DNA from 2 places in the uncultured Thermus sp. genome. Region 1 is predicted to be linked to the other one. Evidence: a T-box and tRNA genes for the amino acid it is inferred to sense, from the RefSeq annotation. Region 1 holds a T-box; the other holds one or more tRNA genes.
What was found. A T-box is a leader RNA that pairs with one kind of tRNA and senses whether it is charged. The one in region 1 lies ahead of ileS (isoleucine--tRNA ligase), so its partner is inferred to be a tRNA-Ile.

Region 1 (9,175 bases):
GAAGAAGGGGTAAGGGGATGCGGGTCTTGACCCCGCTTTTGGCCCGGGCGGAACGGGCCAGGTCCACCACCCTGAGCACCGCCCGCATCTTGGCCACCAGCTCCTGGTCCAGAAGCTTCGGGTCCACCTCCGGCCAGTCGGAAAGGTGCACGGAAAGAGGGGCCTCAGGGTGGACCGGGCGCACCAGGTTCTGCCAAAGCACCTCGGCCAGGAAGGGGGTGAAGGGGGCGGAAAGCTGGCTGACGGTAACCAGGGCCTGGTACAGGGTGGCGTAGGCGGACTCGCGGTCCAGGGGGTCCTCGTTTTTCCAGTAGCGCCTCCGGCCCCGGCGCACGTACCATTGGGAGAGGTCCTCCACCACAAAGTCCCGGAGGGCGCGGCTGCTTTGGGTGGGGTCGTAGGCCTCGAGGGCCTCCGTCACCCTTTGGATCAGGTCCTGAAGCCGCGCCAGGAGCCAGCGGTCCAGCTCGGGCCGTTTCTCCACGGGAGGCGGGTTCCTGAGGTCCGGCCGGTCCAGGTTGGCGTAGGTCACGAAGAAGCTATACACGTTCCACAGGGTTAAGAAGTAGTCCCGCACCGTTTCCCGCACCAGGTTGGGCCCAAAGCGGCGGTCGGCCTCCGGGGGTGCGGAGATGTAGATGTACCACCTTAAGGCATCCGCCCCGAACTCCCGGATGATGTCCCAGGGGTCCACCACATTCCCCTTGGACTTGCTCATCTTCTGTCCCTTCTCGTCCAGGATGAGGCCGTGGCAGATCACGTTCCTGAAGGCGATGGAGCCGAAGAGCATCACCCCAAGCTGGTGCAGGGAGTTGAACCAGCCCCGGGTCTGGTCAATGCCCTCCGCGATGAAGTCCGCGGGGAAGGCCTCCTGGAACTCCAGCTGGTTTTCAAAGGGGTAGTGCAAGGAGGCGAAGGGCATGGCCCCGGAGTCGTACCAGACGTCAATGACATAGGGCACCCGGCGCATGGTGCCCCCGCAGGTGCACGCAAGCTCCACCCCGTCCACGTAGGGGCGGTGGGGATCAAAGGGCTCGGGGAGGGGGTGGGTGGCCCTTTCCCTAAGCTCTTGGATACTGCCGATGGCCTCCTCTTTCCCGCAGGTGGCGCAGACCCAGATGGGAAGGGGTGTGCCCCAGTAGCGGTTGCGGCTTAGGGCCCAGTCCACCAGGTTCCGAAGCCACTCCCCGTAGCGCCCCTCCTTGATGTGGGGTGGGACCCAGTTGATCTCCTGGTTCTTGCGGATGAGCTCCTCCTTGAAAAGGGTATTGCGGATGAACCAGGTTTCCGTGGCGTAGTACATGAGGGGGGTGGAGCAGCGCCAGCAGTGGGGGTAGCTGTGGAGGTAGCTTTCCTCCTTAAAGAGGAGGCCCCGGGAGCGGAGGTCTTTTAGGATGGCCCGGTTGGCCTCGCGGAAGAAGAGGCCCTTAAAGGGCTCCACCAGGAGCTTCCCTTCCTCGTCCACCGTCTTGAGGAGGGGGAGGCCGTAGGCCCTGGCCGTATCCAGGTCCTCGGCGCCGAAGGCCGGGGCCTGGTGGACGATGCCCGTGCCGTCTTCCCGGCTCACGTACTCCGCCAGGACCACGAAGTACCCCTTGGGCAAGACCTGGGGGTAGGGGGGTTCATAGGCCAGGCCTTCCAGTTCCCTTCCCGTGAAGGTCTTTACCATAGGGGTTTCCTCGCCCAGGAGCTGGCGCCCCAGGGTTTCCTCCAGGATCACCACCTCCTCCCCCACGGCAAAGGCCCCATAGGTGAACTCCGGGTGGACCGCCGCCGCCACGTTTCCGGGCAGGGTCCAGGGGGTGGTGGTCCAGATGAGGAGGCTGGCCCTTTCTAACCCCACCTTCCCCGGTTCCCGAAGGGGCAGGCGCACGTAGACCGAGGGGTCGGTGATCTCCTTGTAGCCCAGGGAGAGCTCGTGGGAGGAAAGGGGGGTGCCACACCGGGGGCAGTAGGGCACCACCTTCTGGTCTCGGTAAAGGAGCCCCCGGTCAAAGAGGTTCTTCAGGCTCCACCAGATGCTTTCCACATAGGTGGGGTGCAGGGTGGCGTAGGCGTTCTTGAGATCCACCCAGTAGGCGATGCGCTCCGTAAAGGCTTCCCATTCCTTCTCGTAGGTGAAGACCGACTCCCGGCAGGCTTGGTTGAAGCGCTCAATGCCGTAGGCCTCGATCTCCCGCTTGTTTTTAAGGCCTAGCTTCTTCTCCACCTCCAGCTCCACCGGAAGGCCGTGGGTATCCCATCCGGCCCGGCGGGGCACGTAGTAGCCCCGCATGGTCTTGTAGCGGGGGAAAAGGTCCTTGTAGCTGCGGGCTTGGGCGTGGCCCACGTGGGGCATGCCGTTGGCGGTGGGGGGGCCTTCGTAAATGGTGTAACGGGGCCTCCCCTGGCGGTTTTCCACGCTTCTTTCAAAGATCCTCTCCCGCTTCCAAAACTCCAGAACCTCTTCCTCCAGCCTGGGAAAGTTGGGTTCGCCGACCTCCTTGAACATGCCTTCCTCCCTTAAAGAAACGCCCGCGCCCTTTGGGCGCGGACGAAAGCGCAAGGGCTTCCGCGGTACCACCGCGCTTCCTGGAGGAAGCCTCCAGGCTCTCATTGGCGCGATTACGGGCGCACCCGGCGGGCATTACTCAGGGCCTTAGCCCCTTTCCTCCCGCGGCTCCGGGGTGATCTTCCCACCTTTCCTCACCACCGGGCTTCCACCCTCCCCGGCTCGCTTGGGGCTATTGGAAAGGGGTACTCTCCCCATCCTCGCCTTTACAGCTACCGCCTCCTGGGGTAAAATCCCCCGTTGGCGGCTAAGCCCATCCTAGCAGCCCTTCCCCTTCCTTGACAACGCCCCGGTTGGGTCTGCTAGAATCGAGCTAAGCCGGTCCGCTTCCCGACAAAAGGAGTGCTCATGGAGCTGTACTTGGATACCGCCAACTTGGAGGAGATACGGGAGATCGCTGCTTGGGGAGTGCTCTCCGGGGTGACCACCAACCCCACCCTGGTGGCGAAGGAGTATGCGGGTCGCGGAGCCAAGCTGACGGAGGAGGTTTTGTTCGCCCACCTACGGACCATATGCGAGGTGGTGAAGGGGCCCGTGTCCGCAGAGGTGACCACCTTGGAGGCGGAGGCCATGGTGGCGGAAGGACGGCGGCTTGCGGCCATCCACCCCCAGATTGTGGTTAAGCTGCCCACCACCGAGGAGGGTTTGAAGGCCTGCAAGCGGCTTGCCGCTGAAGGGGTTAAGGTTAATATGACCCTGATCTTCTCCGCCAACCAGGCTCTGCTGGCGGCCCGGGCAGGGGCAAGCTATGTCTCCCCCTTTTTGGGGCGGGTGGACGATATCTCCTGGGATGGGGGAGAGTTGTTGCGGGAGATTGTGGAGCTGATCCAGGTGCAGAACCTGCCGGTGAGGGTCATCGCCGCCTCCATCCGCCACCCCCGTCATGTTACGGAGGCCGCCCTTTTGGGGGCAGACATCGCCACCATGCCCTACGGGGTGTTCAAACAGCTGCTCAAGCACCCGCTTACGGACATAGGTCTTAAGCGCTTTATGGAGGATTGGGAGAAGGTCAAGCCATGAGGAGAAAAGCGGAGATCCATCAAGAAGCGCCCCTGACGTACCAGGAACTTGCGGCCAAGATCCTGCCGGAGTTGCACCTCCTGGCCCAGGAGGCGGGGATCGAGAACTACAAGCGCATGAAGAAGGACCAGCTCATCATGGCCCTCCTGGAACGGCAGACCCAGGGGGAGGGCTTGCAGCTGGTCAAGGGGTACCTGGAGATCAGCCCGGATGGGTATGGCTTCATTACCGAAAACCTGTACAACCTGGAATCCAGGGTCGCCATCGTGTCCGCCGGGCTCATTCGCCAGTATGCCTTAAGAAGCGGGGACTACATCGTGGGCCGGGTACGGCCGCCCCGGGAGAACGAGCGCTACGGCACCCTCCTTAAGGTGGAGGCGGTGAACGACCTGGACCCCGAAGCGGCCAGGAACCGGCCCCGCTTTGACGAGCTCATCCCCCAGTTCCCCGACCGGCAGATCCGGCTGGAAACCACCCCGGATGAGCTCTCCACCCGGGTCATAGACCTTCTTGCCCCCATTGGTCGGGGCCAGCGGGGGCTGATTGTGGCCCCGCCCAAAGCGGGTAAGACCACCCTGCTTAAGAAGATTGCCAACGCCGTCTTGAAGAACGAGCCCGACATCAGGGTGATCGTGCTCCTCATTGACGAGCGGCCGGAGGAGGTCACGGACTTCCGGGAAAGCGTCCAGGGGGCCGAGGTCATCGCCAGCACCTTTGACGAGCCGCCCCAGAACCACATCCGGGTGGCGGAGTTCGTGCACGAAAGGGCCAAGCGCATCGTGGAGGAAGGGGGGCACGTGATGATCCTTCTGGATTCCATCACCCGCCTAGCCCGGGCCAACAACCTGGTGACCCCGCCCACGGGCCGCACCCTTTCCGGCGGTTTGGACTCCGCGGCCCTCTACTTCCCCAAGCGTTTCCTGGGGGCAGCCCGCAACATCCGGGGCGGGGGTAGCCTCACCATCCTGGCCACCGCCTTGGTGGAGACGGGAAGCCGCATGGACGATGTGATCTTTGAGGAGTTCAAGGGGACGGGGAACATGGAGCTCCACCTTTCCCGTCGCCTCGAGGAGCGCCGCATCTTCCCGGCCATAGACATCCTGAAGTCCGGTACCCGTCGGGAGGAGCTCCTGTTGGGTGAGGAGGTGGTCCACAAGATGTGGCTTTTGCGCAAGGTCTTGGCGGACATGGATCCGGCGGAGGCCATGGAGATGCTCCTCGCCCGCTTGGCGCGCACCAAGAACAACAAGGAGTTTCTGGCTTCTTTGGCTGCCCGCTAGGCGGGATTCTTCCCTGGGGGGCGGGGTTTCCGCCCCCCAGGGTCCTTTGCCCCTTGCATTGGCCCCGCTTGCCCCTGGTATAATCCCCCCGAGGTTGGGGTTAGGTTCGTTTGGAGGTGAGCGTTGCGGGGAATATGGGGAAGTTTATGGCTTTTGGTTTCCTCTTTGGCCTTCGCTAAGCTGCCTGTTCTTAGCCCCTTTCCCCTTCCCGAGAACACGGTGGAGGTGGGCCGGGCGGCCAATAAGGGGTGGGTTCTCTACGTGGTCAAGCCTGGGGATACCTTGGCGGGGATCGCCGCCCGCTATGAGGTAGACCCCAAGCACATCATGTGGTCCACCGGCTTGCAAAGCGACCGCTTGCAACCTGGGCAGCGGATTCTTATCCCGCTGACGGCCGAAAAGGAACGTCCTCCCCGTATACCTCCTGGAGTGGAGACCTACCGCGTTCGCCCGGGAGATACCCTGCAAAGCGTGGCTAGCCGGTTTGGAATATCTATCCTGGAACTGGTTTCCGCCAATCCCTCTTTGGAGAGCTTGGATCGCTTGGTAGCAGGTGGTGTCTTGTACGTTCCTAAAAAAGCCAAGGGCTTGCTGGTGGCCTTGCCCGAGGGGGAAACCTTGGTGGACCTAGCAGCCCGCTTTGGCCTTTCTCCGGTGCAGGTGGCCCGAGCCAATGGGGTGGAGAACCCCACAGAGCTTCGCCCTGGCGATTTGGTACTCCTGCCCGGTATCCAGGCCAAGACCACCTACCAGCGCCTTTTGGCCAAGCAGGAGGAGGAGCGCAAGGCGCGCCTCGAGGCGGAACGCCGCCGCCAGGAGGAGCTTAGGCGCCTAGCGGAGGAGAGGCGACGGCAGCAGGCCTTGGCCCAGCAACGGGCTTTGGCTCAGCAGCGTACACGGGAGGTGCGGCGCGCCCAGACCCAACAGCCCCAGGTGCGCCGGGTGAGCTACCAGGAGGGGGGCATGCGCTGGCCCCTTTCGGGGTTCCGCATCACCACCTACTTTGGCCAGCGGGGGGCTTTCCAGCGCTACCACACGGGGATTGATCTGGCAGCGCCCTATGGTACCCCCATCGTGGCCGCCAAGGCGGGCCAGGTTGAGGTGGCGGGTTGGAGCTCCATGGGCTATGGTTTCCACGTGGTGCTGGACCATGGAGGGGGGGTGGAAACCCTTTACGCCCACATGTCCCGCATCGCGGTGCGGCCTGGCCAGTGGGTGGAGGCCGGGCAGGTAATCGGCTACGTGGGCTCCACGGGATGGTCCACGGGTCCCCACCTGCACTTTGAGGTACGGGTGGGCGGGGTGGCCCGTAACCCCTTGGCCTACCTCCCTTAGGCGTACGTGAGCGGACCGGGGGCCTTTGGGCCCCCGGCTTCTTTTGGCTTGACCCTCTGGGCGGTAAGCTGGAGGATGGAGGACGGGATGGAGAAGGGAACCTTCCAGATCAAGACCGGCTTCGCCGAGATGTTCAAGGGTGGGGTGATCATGGACGTGACCACCCCCGAGCAGGCGGTGATCGCCGAGGAGGCGGGAGCGGTGGCGGTGATGGCCCTGGAGAGGGTGCCCGCCGACATCCGGGCCCAGGGGGGCGTGGCCCGCATGTCCGACCCCAAGGTGATCAAGGAGATCATGGCGGCGGTTTCCATTCCCGTGATGGCCAAGGTGCGCATTGGCCACTTCGTGGAGGCCATGATCCTCGAGGCCATCGGGGTGGACTTCATTGACGAGTCCGAGGTCCTTACCCCTGCGGACGAGGAGCACCACATTGACAAGTGGAAGTTCAAGGTGCCCTTTGTGAACGGGGCCCGGGACCTGGGGGAGGCCCTGAGGCGGATCGCCGAAGGGGCGGCCATGATTCGCACCAAGGGGGAGGCGGGTACGGGCAACGTGGTGGAGGCGGTGCGCCACGCCCGCACCATGTGGAAACAGATCCGCTACGTCCAATCCCTGAGGGAGGACGAGCTGGTGGCCTACGCCAAGGAGATCGGGGCTCCCTTGGAGCTGGTTCGCTGGGTCCATGAGCATGGCCGCCTCCCGGTGGTGAACTTTGCCGCTGGCGGCATCGCCACCCCCGCCGACGCCGCCTTGATGATGCACCTGGGGATGGATGGGGTTTTCGTGGGTAGCGGCATCTTCAAGTCCGGTGATCCCAGGAAGCGGGCCCGGGCCATCGTGCGGGCGGTGACCCACTTTAACGACCCCGAGGTGTTGGCCGAGGTTTCCGAGGACCTGGGTGAGCCCATGGTGGGCATCAACCTAGACCAGCTTAAGGAGGAGGAGCGCTTGGCCAAGCGGGGCTGGTGAGGGCATGGCCAAGGCGGTCTGCGGGGTCTACGAGATCCACCCCGAGCGGGTGGCCCAGGCCCGTGCCGGCTTGCCGCAGGAGGCGGTGCTTAAGGAAGCCGCTCTCCTCCTCAAGGCCTTGGCCGATCCCACCCGGATGCGCCTTCTCTTGGCCTTGAGGGCGGCGGGGGAGCTTTGCGTGTGCGACCTAGCCCTTTTGGCCGGGGTTTCGGTTTCTGCGGTAAGCCACCAGCTTAGGCTCCTACGCCAGGCTAGGCTGGTGGCCTTCCGCCGGGAGGGAAAGCAGGTCTATTACCGCCTGGCGGATGAGCATGTGGAGCGGCTTCTGGATGGGGCTTTGGAGCACGCGGCCGAGAATACTTGAATAGTCACTCAAACGAGGCTACCCTGGGGGCATGGAGGCCCCCAGGGTTCGCGTGTTCCAGGTGGAAGGGATGGACTGCGCCGACTGCGCCTTGAAGGTGGAGAAGGCCCTCTCCCGGGTTCCCGGGGTGGTGCGGGCTGAGGTGAGCTTTGCCAGTGGGAAGGCCTATCTCCACCTCGAGGTTCCCCAGGCGGAGAAGGAAGCCGAGATGGCGGTGGCCGCCTTGGGTTACCGCCTGGTTCCAACCCAGGTCTCGGAAATCGGGGGACAGAAGAAAAGTGGGGCCTGGGACCCCCGCCTTCCCGGGCCTTGGGCATGGGCCTTGGCTTCGGGAGGGCTTCTCCTTGGAGCCTTTTTGGGTTCCCGTTTTGTACCGTCCTTGGCCACCTGGGCCTACGCTTTGGCCGCCTTGGTGGGGGTGTTCCCCTTGGCCCGTCGGGCGGCAGCCCTATTCCGGCAAAACCCCTTCAGCATGCAGGCCTTGGTCACGGTGGCCACCTTGGGGGCTCTGTTCATCGGCGCCGAGGCGGAGGCCGGCTTGGTGGTCTTCCTCTTTCTGGTGGGGGAGGTGCTGGAGGCCTACTCCGTGGCCCAGGCCAGAAAGGCCCTTTTTGCTTTGGGAGAGCTTCTTCCCCAGAGGGCCTACCGCTTGAAGGAGGGCGGGTTGGAGGAGGTGCCCCTGAGCGCCCTTGAGGTGGGGGACCTGGTGCGCGTGCCCCCGGGGGAACGGGTCCCCGCCGACGGGGTGGTGCTGGCGGGAGAAGGGGCTGTGGAGGAGGCGGCTTTTACGGGGGAACCCTTGCCTCAGCCTAAGGGGACAGGGGACCGGGTCTATGGGGGTAGCCTCCTGGTGGAGGGAAGCCTGGTCCTAAGGGTGGAGCGCCTGCCCAGGGAAGGTTTCCTGGCCCAGATGGAGCGCATGGCCGAGGAGGCCTTGGCCAAGAAGAGCCAGGTGGAGCGGGTGGTGGACGCCTTTAGCCGTCGTTATACGCCAGCGGTGCTTTTCTTGGCCGGTGTGGTGGCCTTCATCCTGCCCCTTTTCCAGGGGGATTTCCTAGGACATGTGTACAAGGCCTTGGCCCTCCTCCTCATCGCCTGTCCCTGTGCCTTGGTGGTTTCCGTGCCGGCGGCGATCGCCGCCGGGGTGGCCCGGGGGGCCCGGAGCGGGGTTCTCTTCAAGACGGGGGCCGCCTTGGAACGGTTGGGCAGGGTAACCTTTGTGGCCCTGGACAAGACGGGTACCCTGACCCTCGGGCGGCCCAAGCTGGTGGAGGTGGTTCCCTTTGGGGTCTCCCGGGAAGAGGCCTTGGCCTTGGCCAAGGCGGTGGCCGAAGGCTCAGGGCATCCCCTGGCCCGAGCGGTGCGGGAGGCGGAGGGTATGGCCTTACCCGCTGAGGGGCATCGCACGCAACCTGGCCTGGGGGCCTTTGCCCGGGTTGGGGGGCAGGAGGTGGGCTTGGTACGCCCCGAGGTGGCGGACCTTCCCCAGGACCTAAGGCGGCAGGTGGAGGCTTGGGAGGGGTATAGCCTGTCCCTTTTGCTGCGGGAAGGTGAGCCCTTGGCCCTCTTGGTTTTCCAGGATGAACCCCGGCCCGAGGCTAGGGAGGCCATAAAGGGCCTTCGCTCTTTGGGGCTTAAGCCTTTCCTTTTGACCGG
Region 2 (7,039 bases), on a different contig from region 1:
CCACCAGGTCTATATCGTGCTTCTCGTACTTTTCCAGGTTGAGGTTCTGGGCCTCCTCCAGGAGGTAGATGACCCCGTCCACCCGCACCCGGGCGTAGCCTTCCTTCAGGAGTTGCTGGAAAAGCTTGCGGTATTCCCCCTTTCTTCCCCGCACCACGGGCGCCATGAGGATGGCCCGGGTGCCCGGGGGTTTTTGCAGGAGGCGGTCGGTGATCTCGCTGGCGGACTGCTTCTCAATGGGGCGGCCGCATTCCGGGCAGTAGGCGGTGCCGATGCGGGCATAGAGGAGGCGGAGGTAGTCGTGGATCTCCGTCACCGTGCCCACGGTGGAGCGGGGGTTGTGGCTGGTGGTCTTTTGATCAATGGAGATGGCCGGGGAAAGGCCCTCTATGCTTTCCACCTCGGGCTTGTCCATGACCCCCAAGAACTGGCGGGCGTAGCTGGAGAGGCTTTCCACGTAGCGCCGTTGCCCTTCCGCGTAGATGGTGTCAAAGGCCAGGGTGCTCTTGCCCGAGCCGGAAACCCCAGTGATGACGATGAACTTGCCCCGCGGGAGCTCCAGGCTGATGTTCTTGAGGTTGTGCTCCCGTGCCCCCCGGATGACGATGCGGTCCATCCGTGGAAGTATACCACTACCCTCTGGCAAGGACCAGGTGGCCGGGGGGTGCTTCCCGTGGCCTATAGTGGACTCATGGCCTCTTGGATGCGCGCCGAGGCGGAGGAGGCTCCTCAGGTCATAGAGCGTCTCCTTCGGGAGAACGAGGGTGAGGTGCAGGGCCTGGCCCGCTTCCTGAGGAAGCGCCCACCGAGCCTTACCCTTACCGTGGCCCGGGGCAGTTCCGACCACGCGGCCCTTTTGGCCAAGTACCTCCTCGAGGCCCGCCTGGAATGGCCGGTCCTCTCCTTGGCCCCTTCGGTCCTCACCCTCTACCGGGCCCGGCCCCGGGTGCCCTTTCCTTCGCTCCTTCTGGCCTACAGCCAAAGCGGGGAGAGCCCGGATCTCCTGGAGGCCGTGGCCGCCTACCGGGCGCAGGGTGTCCTCACGGTGGCCCTGGTGAACCGGGAGGAGAGCCCCCTGGCCCGAATGGCGGAGGTGGTCCTTCCCCTCCATGCCGGGGAGGAGAGGGCGGTGGCCGCCACCAAGAGCTTTCTCGCCATGCTGGCCGCCACCCTTCACCTCCTGGCCCACCTGGTGGAGGAATCCCGCCTGCGCCAGGTCCTTCCCACCTTACCCGAGGCCTTGCACCGGGCCTTGGAAACCTCGGGGGAGCTGGATTACCTGGAGGATGGGGAAAACCTTTTCGTCCTGGGGCGGGGGTTCACCTATCCCGTGGCCCTCGAGGCGGCCTTGAAGCTCAAGGAGGTGGCGGGGCTTCATGCGGAGGGGCTTTCGGCGGCGGAGTTTCTCCATGGGCCCCAGGCGCTATTGGAGCCCGGCTTTCCTGTGCTGGCCCTGGTGCAAAAGGATGAGGCCTCGGATACCCTTCTTGCCATCCTGGAGGGGCTAAGGGCTAAAGGAGCCCATCTTCTCGTCCTCTCCCCTGAACCCGACGCCCTAGCCTTGGCGGATTCCCCCCTGGCGCTTCCTGTGGCCTCTGAGCCCGAAACCACCCCTCTTCTCCTAGCCCAGGCCTTCTACCCCAAGGCGGAGGCCTTGGCCCGGGCCCGGGGCCTGGACCCGGACCGGCCCCGGCACCTCACCAAGGTGACCCGGACCCGTTAGAAGACCTTCTCCCCTAGGGGCACCTCCCGCTCCACGGTGAGGAGGACCACCCGGCCCTCCCCATCCTTGGCCCCCAGGACCAGGACCTCCGAGGGAAACCCGGCAATGAGGCGGGTACCTAGGTTCACCGCGCACACCACCAGCCGGCCCAAGAGGTCTTCCGGGCGGTAGAGTTCCGTGATCTGGGCGGAGCTTTGCTTGATGCCCAAAGGACCCAGGTCTATCCAAAGCTTATAGCTGGGCTTGCGGGCTTTCTCGTGGGGCTCGGCCTTAAGAATACGGCCCACGCGCAAATCCAGGGCTTGGAAGGCTTCCAGGGCGTCCATGCTTTGATTCTGCCAGAAGGGTTGCCGTACCAAAAGCTTTCCCGCCCCCGCAGGGGGGCGGGAGTTTTGCCGTCCTGGAGCTGGTGGGCCGTGCAGGACTTGAACCTGCAGCCTACCGGTTATGAGCCGGCCGCTCTGACCGATTGAGCTAACGGCCCCCGCCAGAAGGCTATATTAGCATAGCAGGTGGGGTAGGGCTAGATATCCGGGGCCTAGAGGTGTAGGGTGGAAGCGGAGGTGAGCCATGACGGTGAACGAGAGCACCACCGATAGGGTGATCCGGTTTATCCTGGCCCTTGTCCTCTTCTACTTCGCCTTCCAGTCGGCATCCCCTTGGAACTGGATTCTGGGCATTGTGGCGGTGGTCCTCCTCTTCACGGCGGTTACCGGCTTCTGCGCCCTTTACAAGGTCCTGGGCATTAGCACCAAGAAGTAAACCGCCGGGCCCTTGGGGTTTGGGGAATGGGGGCCTTGCCCTGGCCGGTTGCTCCCGGGGACCTCGTGCGGGTGGAGTTTTATAAGTTCCCGGGGGATAGCCTGCACTACTTCTGGGAGGCCCGGGTGGTGGAGGTGCGCCCCGAAGGGGTCCTCACCCTTTTGCCCCAAGGGGAAACCTTCCACCATGTGGCCAAGGGTAGGAGGGTGGTGCTGGACCACGACGCCTACGTGGCCTTTTTCCCAGGGGCCTGGTACTCCGGGGGGCCGGACGTGCGGGAGGGGCGGGTTTTGGAGTACTACTGGAATGTGCAAACCCCAGCGGAGTGGACGGGACGGGGCTTTTGCCAGTATGACCTCGAGCTGGATGTGAAGTGCCGGGCCGACCACACCTGTGAGGTCTTTGACCGGGAGGAGTTCCAGGCAAAGCGCCCCCTTTATCCCAGGGTTTGGGTGGAAGAGGCGGAAAAGGCGGTGTTGGCCATCTTTCGCCACATGGAAGAAGGCCGCTGGCCGGTTTTGCCTCCGGGGGAACCCCTTCCGTGGTTGGAGCGGATCTAGGGGGTAAGGCTGGGTAGGGGGCTGGGCCTGGGGTCCTGATTCCCGGGCCCCCAAGCTCTAATGGGGAGGAGGGCGCGGCCCTCTAGGTGCCAGCGCCCTTCCAGGACCACTTGGTAGAGGAGGCCTTTGAAGAAACCGTGGAAGCTATCCTCCCAGGTTTCCAGGTTCTGGGCCCTAAGGGGGTAGTTGTGCCAGGCGGGGCCCAGGTAGTAGAGCCAAGGATCCTCCAGGGGGCGGGTGTCCTCTTTGGGGAGGCCTAGGAGGGCGTTAAAGTAGCCCCGGAGGCGGCTTGCGGTGAAGAGGAGGTTTAGGTAGGGGTCCTCGAGGGCCTTCCTGGCCTCGGCCTCCGTCTTGGGGAAGGGCCTAGCGGGGTCCCAGGCCCCAAAAAGCCGCAGGCGGTCCCCCTGCTTTAGGGCATCCTCCCAGCTCATCTGGGCCAGGCCCAGGGTACGGCTTAGAGGAGCGTGGCCTTGGACTTCGGCCAGGCCTTGGGCTAGCCCATCGGCTGCTTCCCGCACCCCGCGGGAAAGCCCCAAGGCCTTGTCCCCCCCGTACTGCTCGTTGTCCACGATGGCCGCCAGCACCCCGGAGGGGAGCCCTAGGGCAAAGGCGGCGGCGCGAATCTCCCGGGCATAGGGAAGGACGTGGTGGGGAGCGGTGGGCAGCCCCTCCAGGCTCACCCTATGGCCTCGTCGGGCCTGGCCGATGGCCTCCACCCAGCGCTTGGCTGCCAGAAGGGCGCTTTGGCCATCGGAAAAGGCGGCGCGCTTACCGGTGCGTTGGTTCTTAAGCTCGAGGCGCATTAGCCGGTCATAGGCCCGGGCCGCCTCTTTCCCCAGAAGCTGATGCAGGCTGGCCTTCAACGCCAGGTGAAGGCCAGTCAAGGCTTCCCTTTGCCGTGGGGGGTAGGGAAGGAGGTCCCGCAGGCTAGGGGAGGGAGGTGCGGAAGGGGGAAGGGGGAGCAACAGGAAAAGCAGGCCCGCCAACGCCAGCACAACCCAGGGGCCCGGGGGCATGGGCTAGGGCTGGGGGTCGTTCACGGGAGCGGGCGGGACTTCCACCGTGGCCTCCACCGGATAGCCGGCGTAGGTGCGGCGGCCCCCCAGGGTTCTCTCCAAGACCTCCCGCCACTCCGGGAGGTTGAGGAAGCGGTCTGCCTGGTTGCGGAGCTCGAGGTCGGCCAGCTCGTGGACGCCCAGAAGATGGATCTCCTTTCCCAAGGCCCTAAGGGCGGCAAAGGTATGGGCCAGGTCTCCCGAGCCGCTGGCCACGATGGCCCGGTCCCAGCGGGGAGCAGTGGTGAGGAGATCCGTGGCCATCATGGCTTCAAACCGGGCGTCCCCCCGCACCAGGCGGCTTCGCACCGTGTAGCCCATGAAGACCAGGGCGTCTATAAAGCGCTGCTGGCGCTCGTCCTCAGGGTCGGTGATGGGGACGTAATAGAAAGCGTTGTAAAGCTGCTCGGGGGTGGCGAACTGGGTGAGGACCCGGCGGTGGTCCACGTTCCAACCCAGCCGTTTAGTGGCCAGGTACATGTAGGAGCCATCAATGAAAAGGGCAACCCGCATATGCCCCATCTTAAAACAACCCAGGGCCCTGGGGTAGCCACGGCCCTGGGTGGGCTTACCCGCTTATCAAGCGGGGGTTTTCTCCTCCGCTTTCTCCGAGGAGTGGCCGGGGTTCACCTTAAGGGCGGGGTTGGCGTAGGCGGCGGCGTGGTTGGCGGCGATGGCGGCTTCCCCGAAGCCCAGCACAATGAGGGGGAGTTTCCCCGGATAGGTGACGATGTCCCCGCAGGCGTAGACCCCGGGGATGCTGGTGGCCATGGTGGTGTCCACCTTGATCTTGTTCTTTTCCAGCTCCAACCCCCAGTTGGCCAAGGGCCCTAGCTTGGTGAGGTAGCCCGCCAGGATCAAAACCGCATCCACCTCCAGCTCCTTTTCCTCTTGGGTGGCGTTATGGAAGATCACCGCCTTTTCCACGTGCTCCTTCCCCTCAATCCGCCGCACCTCGTAGGGGGTAAGCACCCTAAGCTGGCCTTCTTCATGGGCTTTCAAGAGCTCCTTTACGCTGGCCTCGTGGGCCCGGAACTGGGGCCTCCGGTGGATCAGGGTGATCTCCCGGGCGGTGCCCAGAAGGTTCAAGGCCCAGTCCACGGCGCTATCCCCACCCCCCACGATCAGGACCCGCTTGTTCTGGAACTCCGCCTTGTTCCTCACCGCATAGTAGACGCCCTTGCCTTCCAGCTCCTTCTCCCCAGGAGCTCCCAGACGCCTGGGTTCAAAGGCTCCTACGCCGGCAGCGATGATGACGGCCTTGGCGCTGTAGGTGTTGCCGAGGGAGGTGGTCACCTTGAAGAGATCCCCGTCCTTTTCTAGGGTTTCCGCCCGCTCCCCCAGGCTGTAGATGGGGTTAAAAGGAGCCACCTGCTCCACCAGGCCCTGGACTAGGTCTTTGGCGTACACCTTGGGGAAGCCAGCTACGTCGTAGATGTACTTTTCTGGATAGAGGGCGGAGAGCTGTCCTCCGGGTTCGGGCAAGGGATCCACAAAGCGGAAGGAAAGCCCCCGCATCCCCACGTAAAAACCCGCAAAAAGCCCAGCGGGTCCTGCGCCAATGATGATCACATCGGTGTGCTCCATGGCCTCACCTCGCCCTGCATTCTACCCTTAGGGAAGCCCCTTTGGGGGCGGCTTCCGGCAAGGGACAAAGGTCTTAGGTCCATCCCATAACCTTCTCCCTATGGTCCTAAGGCAGGACCTGGGTTCTGCCTTGGCTAATCCATCTGGAGCACCACTTTGCCAAAGATGCGCCGTTCCTCAAGAAGCCGGTGCCCCTCCGCCGCCTCCTCTAAGGGAAGCACCTGCCCCAGCACGGGCCGGAGCTTGCCTTGCTCCACAAAGCGCAAGATAGGGAAGAGGCGGCTTTTGGAGCCCATAGTGGAGCCCAGGATGGAAAGCTGCCGGAAGAAGACGTGGGCGAAGGGAAGGGTGCCCTCATAGCCCGAGGAAGCGCCGGCGATGGCGATCCTGCCCCCATTGGCCGTGGCCCGGATCACCCCTTCAAAGTAAAGGGCCCCGGTGTGGTCCACCACCTTGTCGGCGCCTTTGCCGCCGGTTAGACGGCGCACCTCTTTGGGCCAGTCGGGATGGGTGTAGTTTACGGTTTCGTCGGCTCCCAGCTCCTTGGCCTTCCTCAGCTTTTCCTCCGAACCGGCGGTGGCGATGACCCGGGCCCCGAAGAGCTTGGCGATCTGGATGGCGGCCACGCTGACCCCGCTACCTGCGGCCATGACCAAAACATCCTCCCCGGGCCGCACCTGGAGTTTGTCCACCACCATCTGCCAAGCGGTAAGGAAGGTGAGGGGGATGGCAGCGGCCTTTTCAAAGGAAAGGTTTTGCGGTTTTTTAAGAAGGTTGACCTCCGGTACCACCAGGTACTCGGCGTAGGCTCCAAAGCGGTGCTCCCCCAGGATCTCGTATTTGGCGCAAAGGTTATCCTCCCCGGCCAGGCACCTTTCGCAGTGGCCACAGGAGAGGCCAGGATTGACCACCACCTCGTCCCCGGGGGCAAAGCCGGTTACCCCGGGGCCCACGGCATCCACCACCCCCGAGGCATCGGCTCCTAGGATGTGGGGTAGGGGAAGCTTGGGGCTGGCTACCCCCTTTCTTACCCAGATATCCAGGTGGTTGAGGGCTGCGGCCTTTACCCGGATCCGCACCTCTTTGGGGCCGGGCTCGGGGGTAGGCATCTCGGCTACTTTTAGGACCTCTGGGCCGCCTCGAGCTTCCATGACCACCGCCTTCATCAGGGCCTCCTTATGAAGGGGATTCTCCCATGAAGGGCAGCCGGGGTCAAGGTACGGCGACCCTTGACAGGGTCCAGAAGAAGCGGGTACCCTGTCCAGCGTAAGGCTAAGAGGAGGTAAACGCTATGAGAAAAATTGTGGCAGTTTTGGTGAGCGTCGCGGCTCTGGTCGGCATGGCCAGCGCCC

Region 2: it has a tRNA-Ile gene. The T-box ahead of ileS (isoleucine--tRNA ligase) is inferred to sense a tRNA for this amino acid. The anticodon was not compared.

What each region holds. Positions count from the first base shown of each region.
Region 1 is NZ_CALLUR010000031.1:578-9,752, forward strand. Features, by position in the region: partial or broken gene ileS (isoleucine--tRNA ligase) at 1-2,491, opposite strand, end outside; T-box leader at 2,527-2,761, opposite strand; gene fsa (fructose-6-phosphate aldolase) at 2,900-3,571, shown strand; gene rho (transcription termination factor Rho) at 3,568-4,851, shown strand; gene Q0693_RS01635 (peptidoglycan DD-metalloendopeptidase family protein) at 4,975-6,186, shown strand; gene pdxS (pyridoxal 5'-phosphate synthase lyase subunit PdxS) at 6,274-7,155, shown strand; gene Q0693_RS01645 (metalloregulator ArsR/SmtB family transcription factor) at 7,160-7,519, shown strand; gene Q0693_RS01650 (cation-translocating P-type ATPase) at 7,551-9,175, shown strand, end outside.
Region 2 is NZ_CALLUR010000174.1:330-7,368, forward strand. Features, by position in the region: partial or broken gene Q0693_RS09675 (ATP-binding cassette domain-containing protein) at 1-616, opposite strand, end outside; gene Q0693_RS09680 (SIS domain-containing protein) at 692-1,723, shown strand; gene Q0693_RS09685 (tRNA-binding protein) at 1,720-2,049, opposite strand; tRNA gene Q0693_RS09690 (tRNA-Ile) at 2,131-2,207, opposite strand; gene Q0693_RS09695 (DUF2892 domain-containing protein) at 2,294-2,485, shown strand; gene Q0693_RS09700 (DUF402 domain-containing protein) at 2,512-3,045, shown strand; gene Q0693_RS09705 (hypothetical protein) at 3,042-4,061, opposite strand; gene Q0693_RS09710 (NYN domain-containing protein) at 4,065-4,613, opposite strand; gene Q0693_RS09715 (NAD(P)/FAD-dependent oxidoreductase) at 4,680-5,687, opposite strand; gene Q0693_RS09720 (zinc-binding dehydrogenase) at 5,822-6,853, opposite strand; partial or broken gene Q0693_RS09725 (ABC transporter substrate-binding protein) at 6,979-7,039, shown strand, end outside.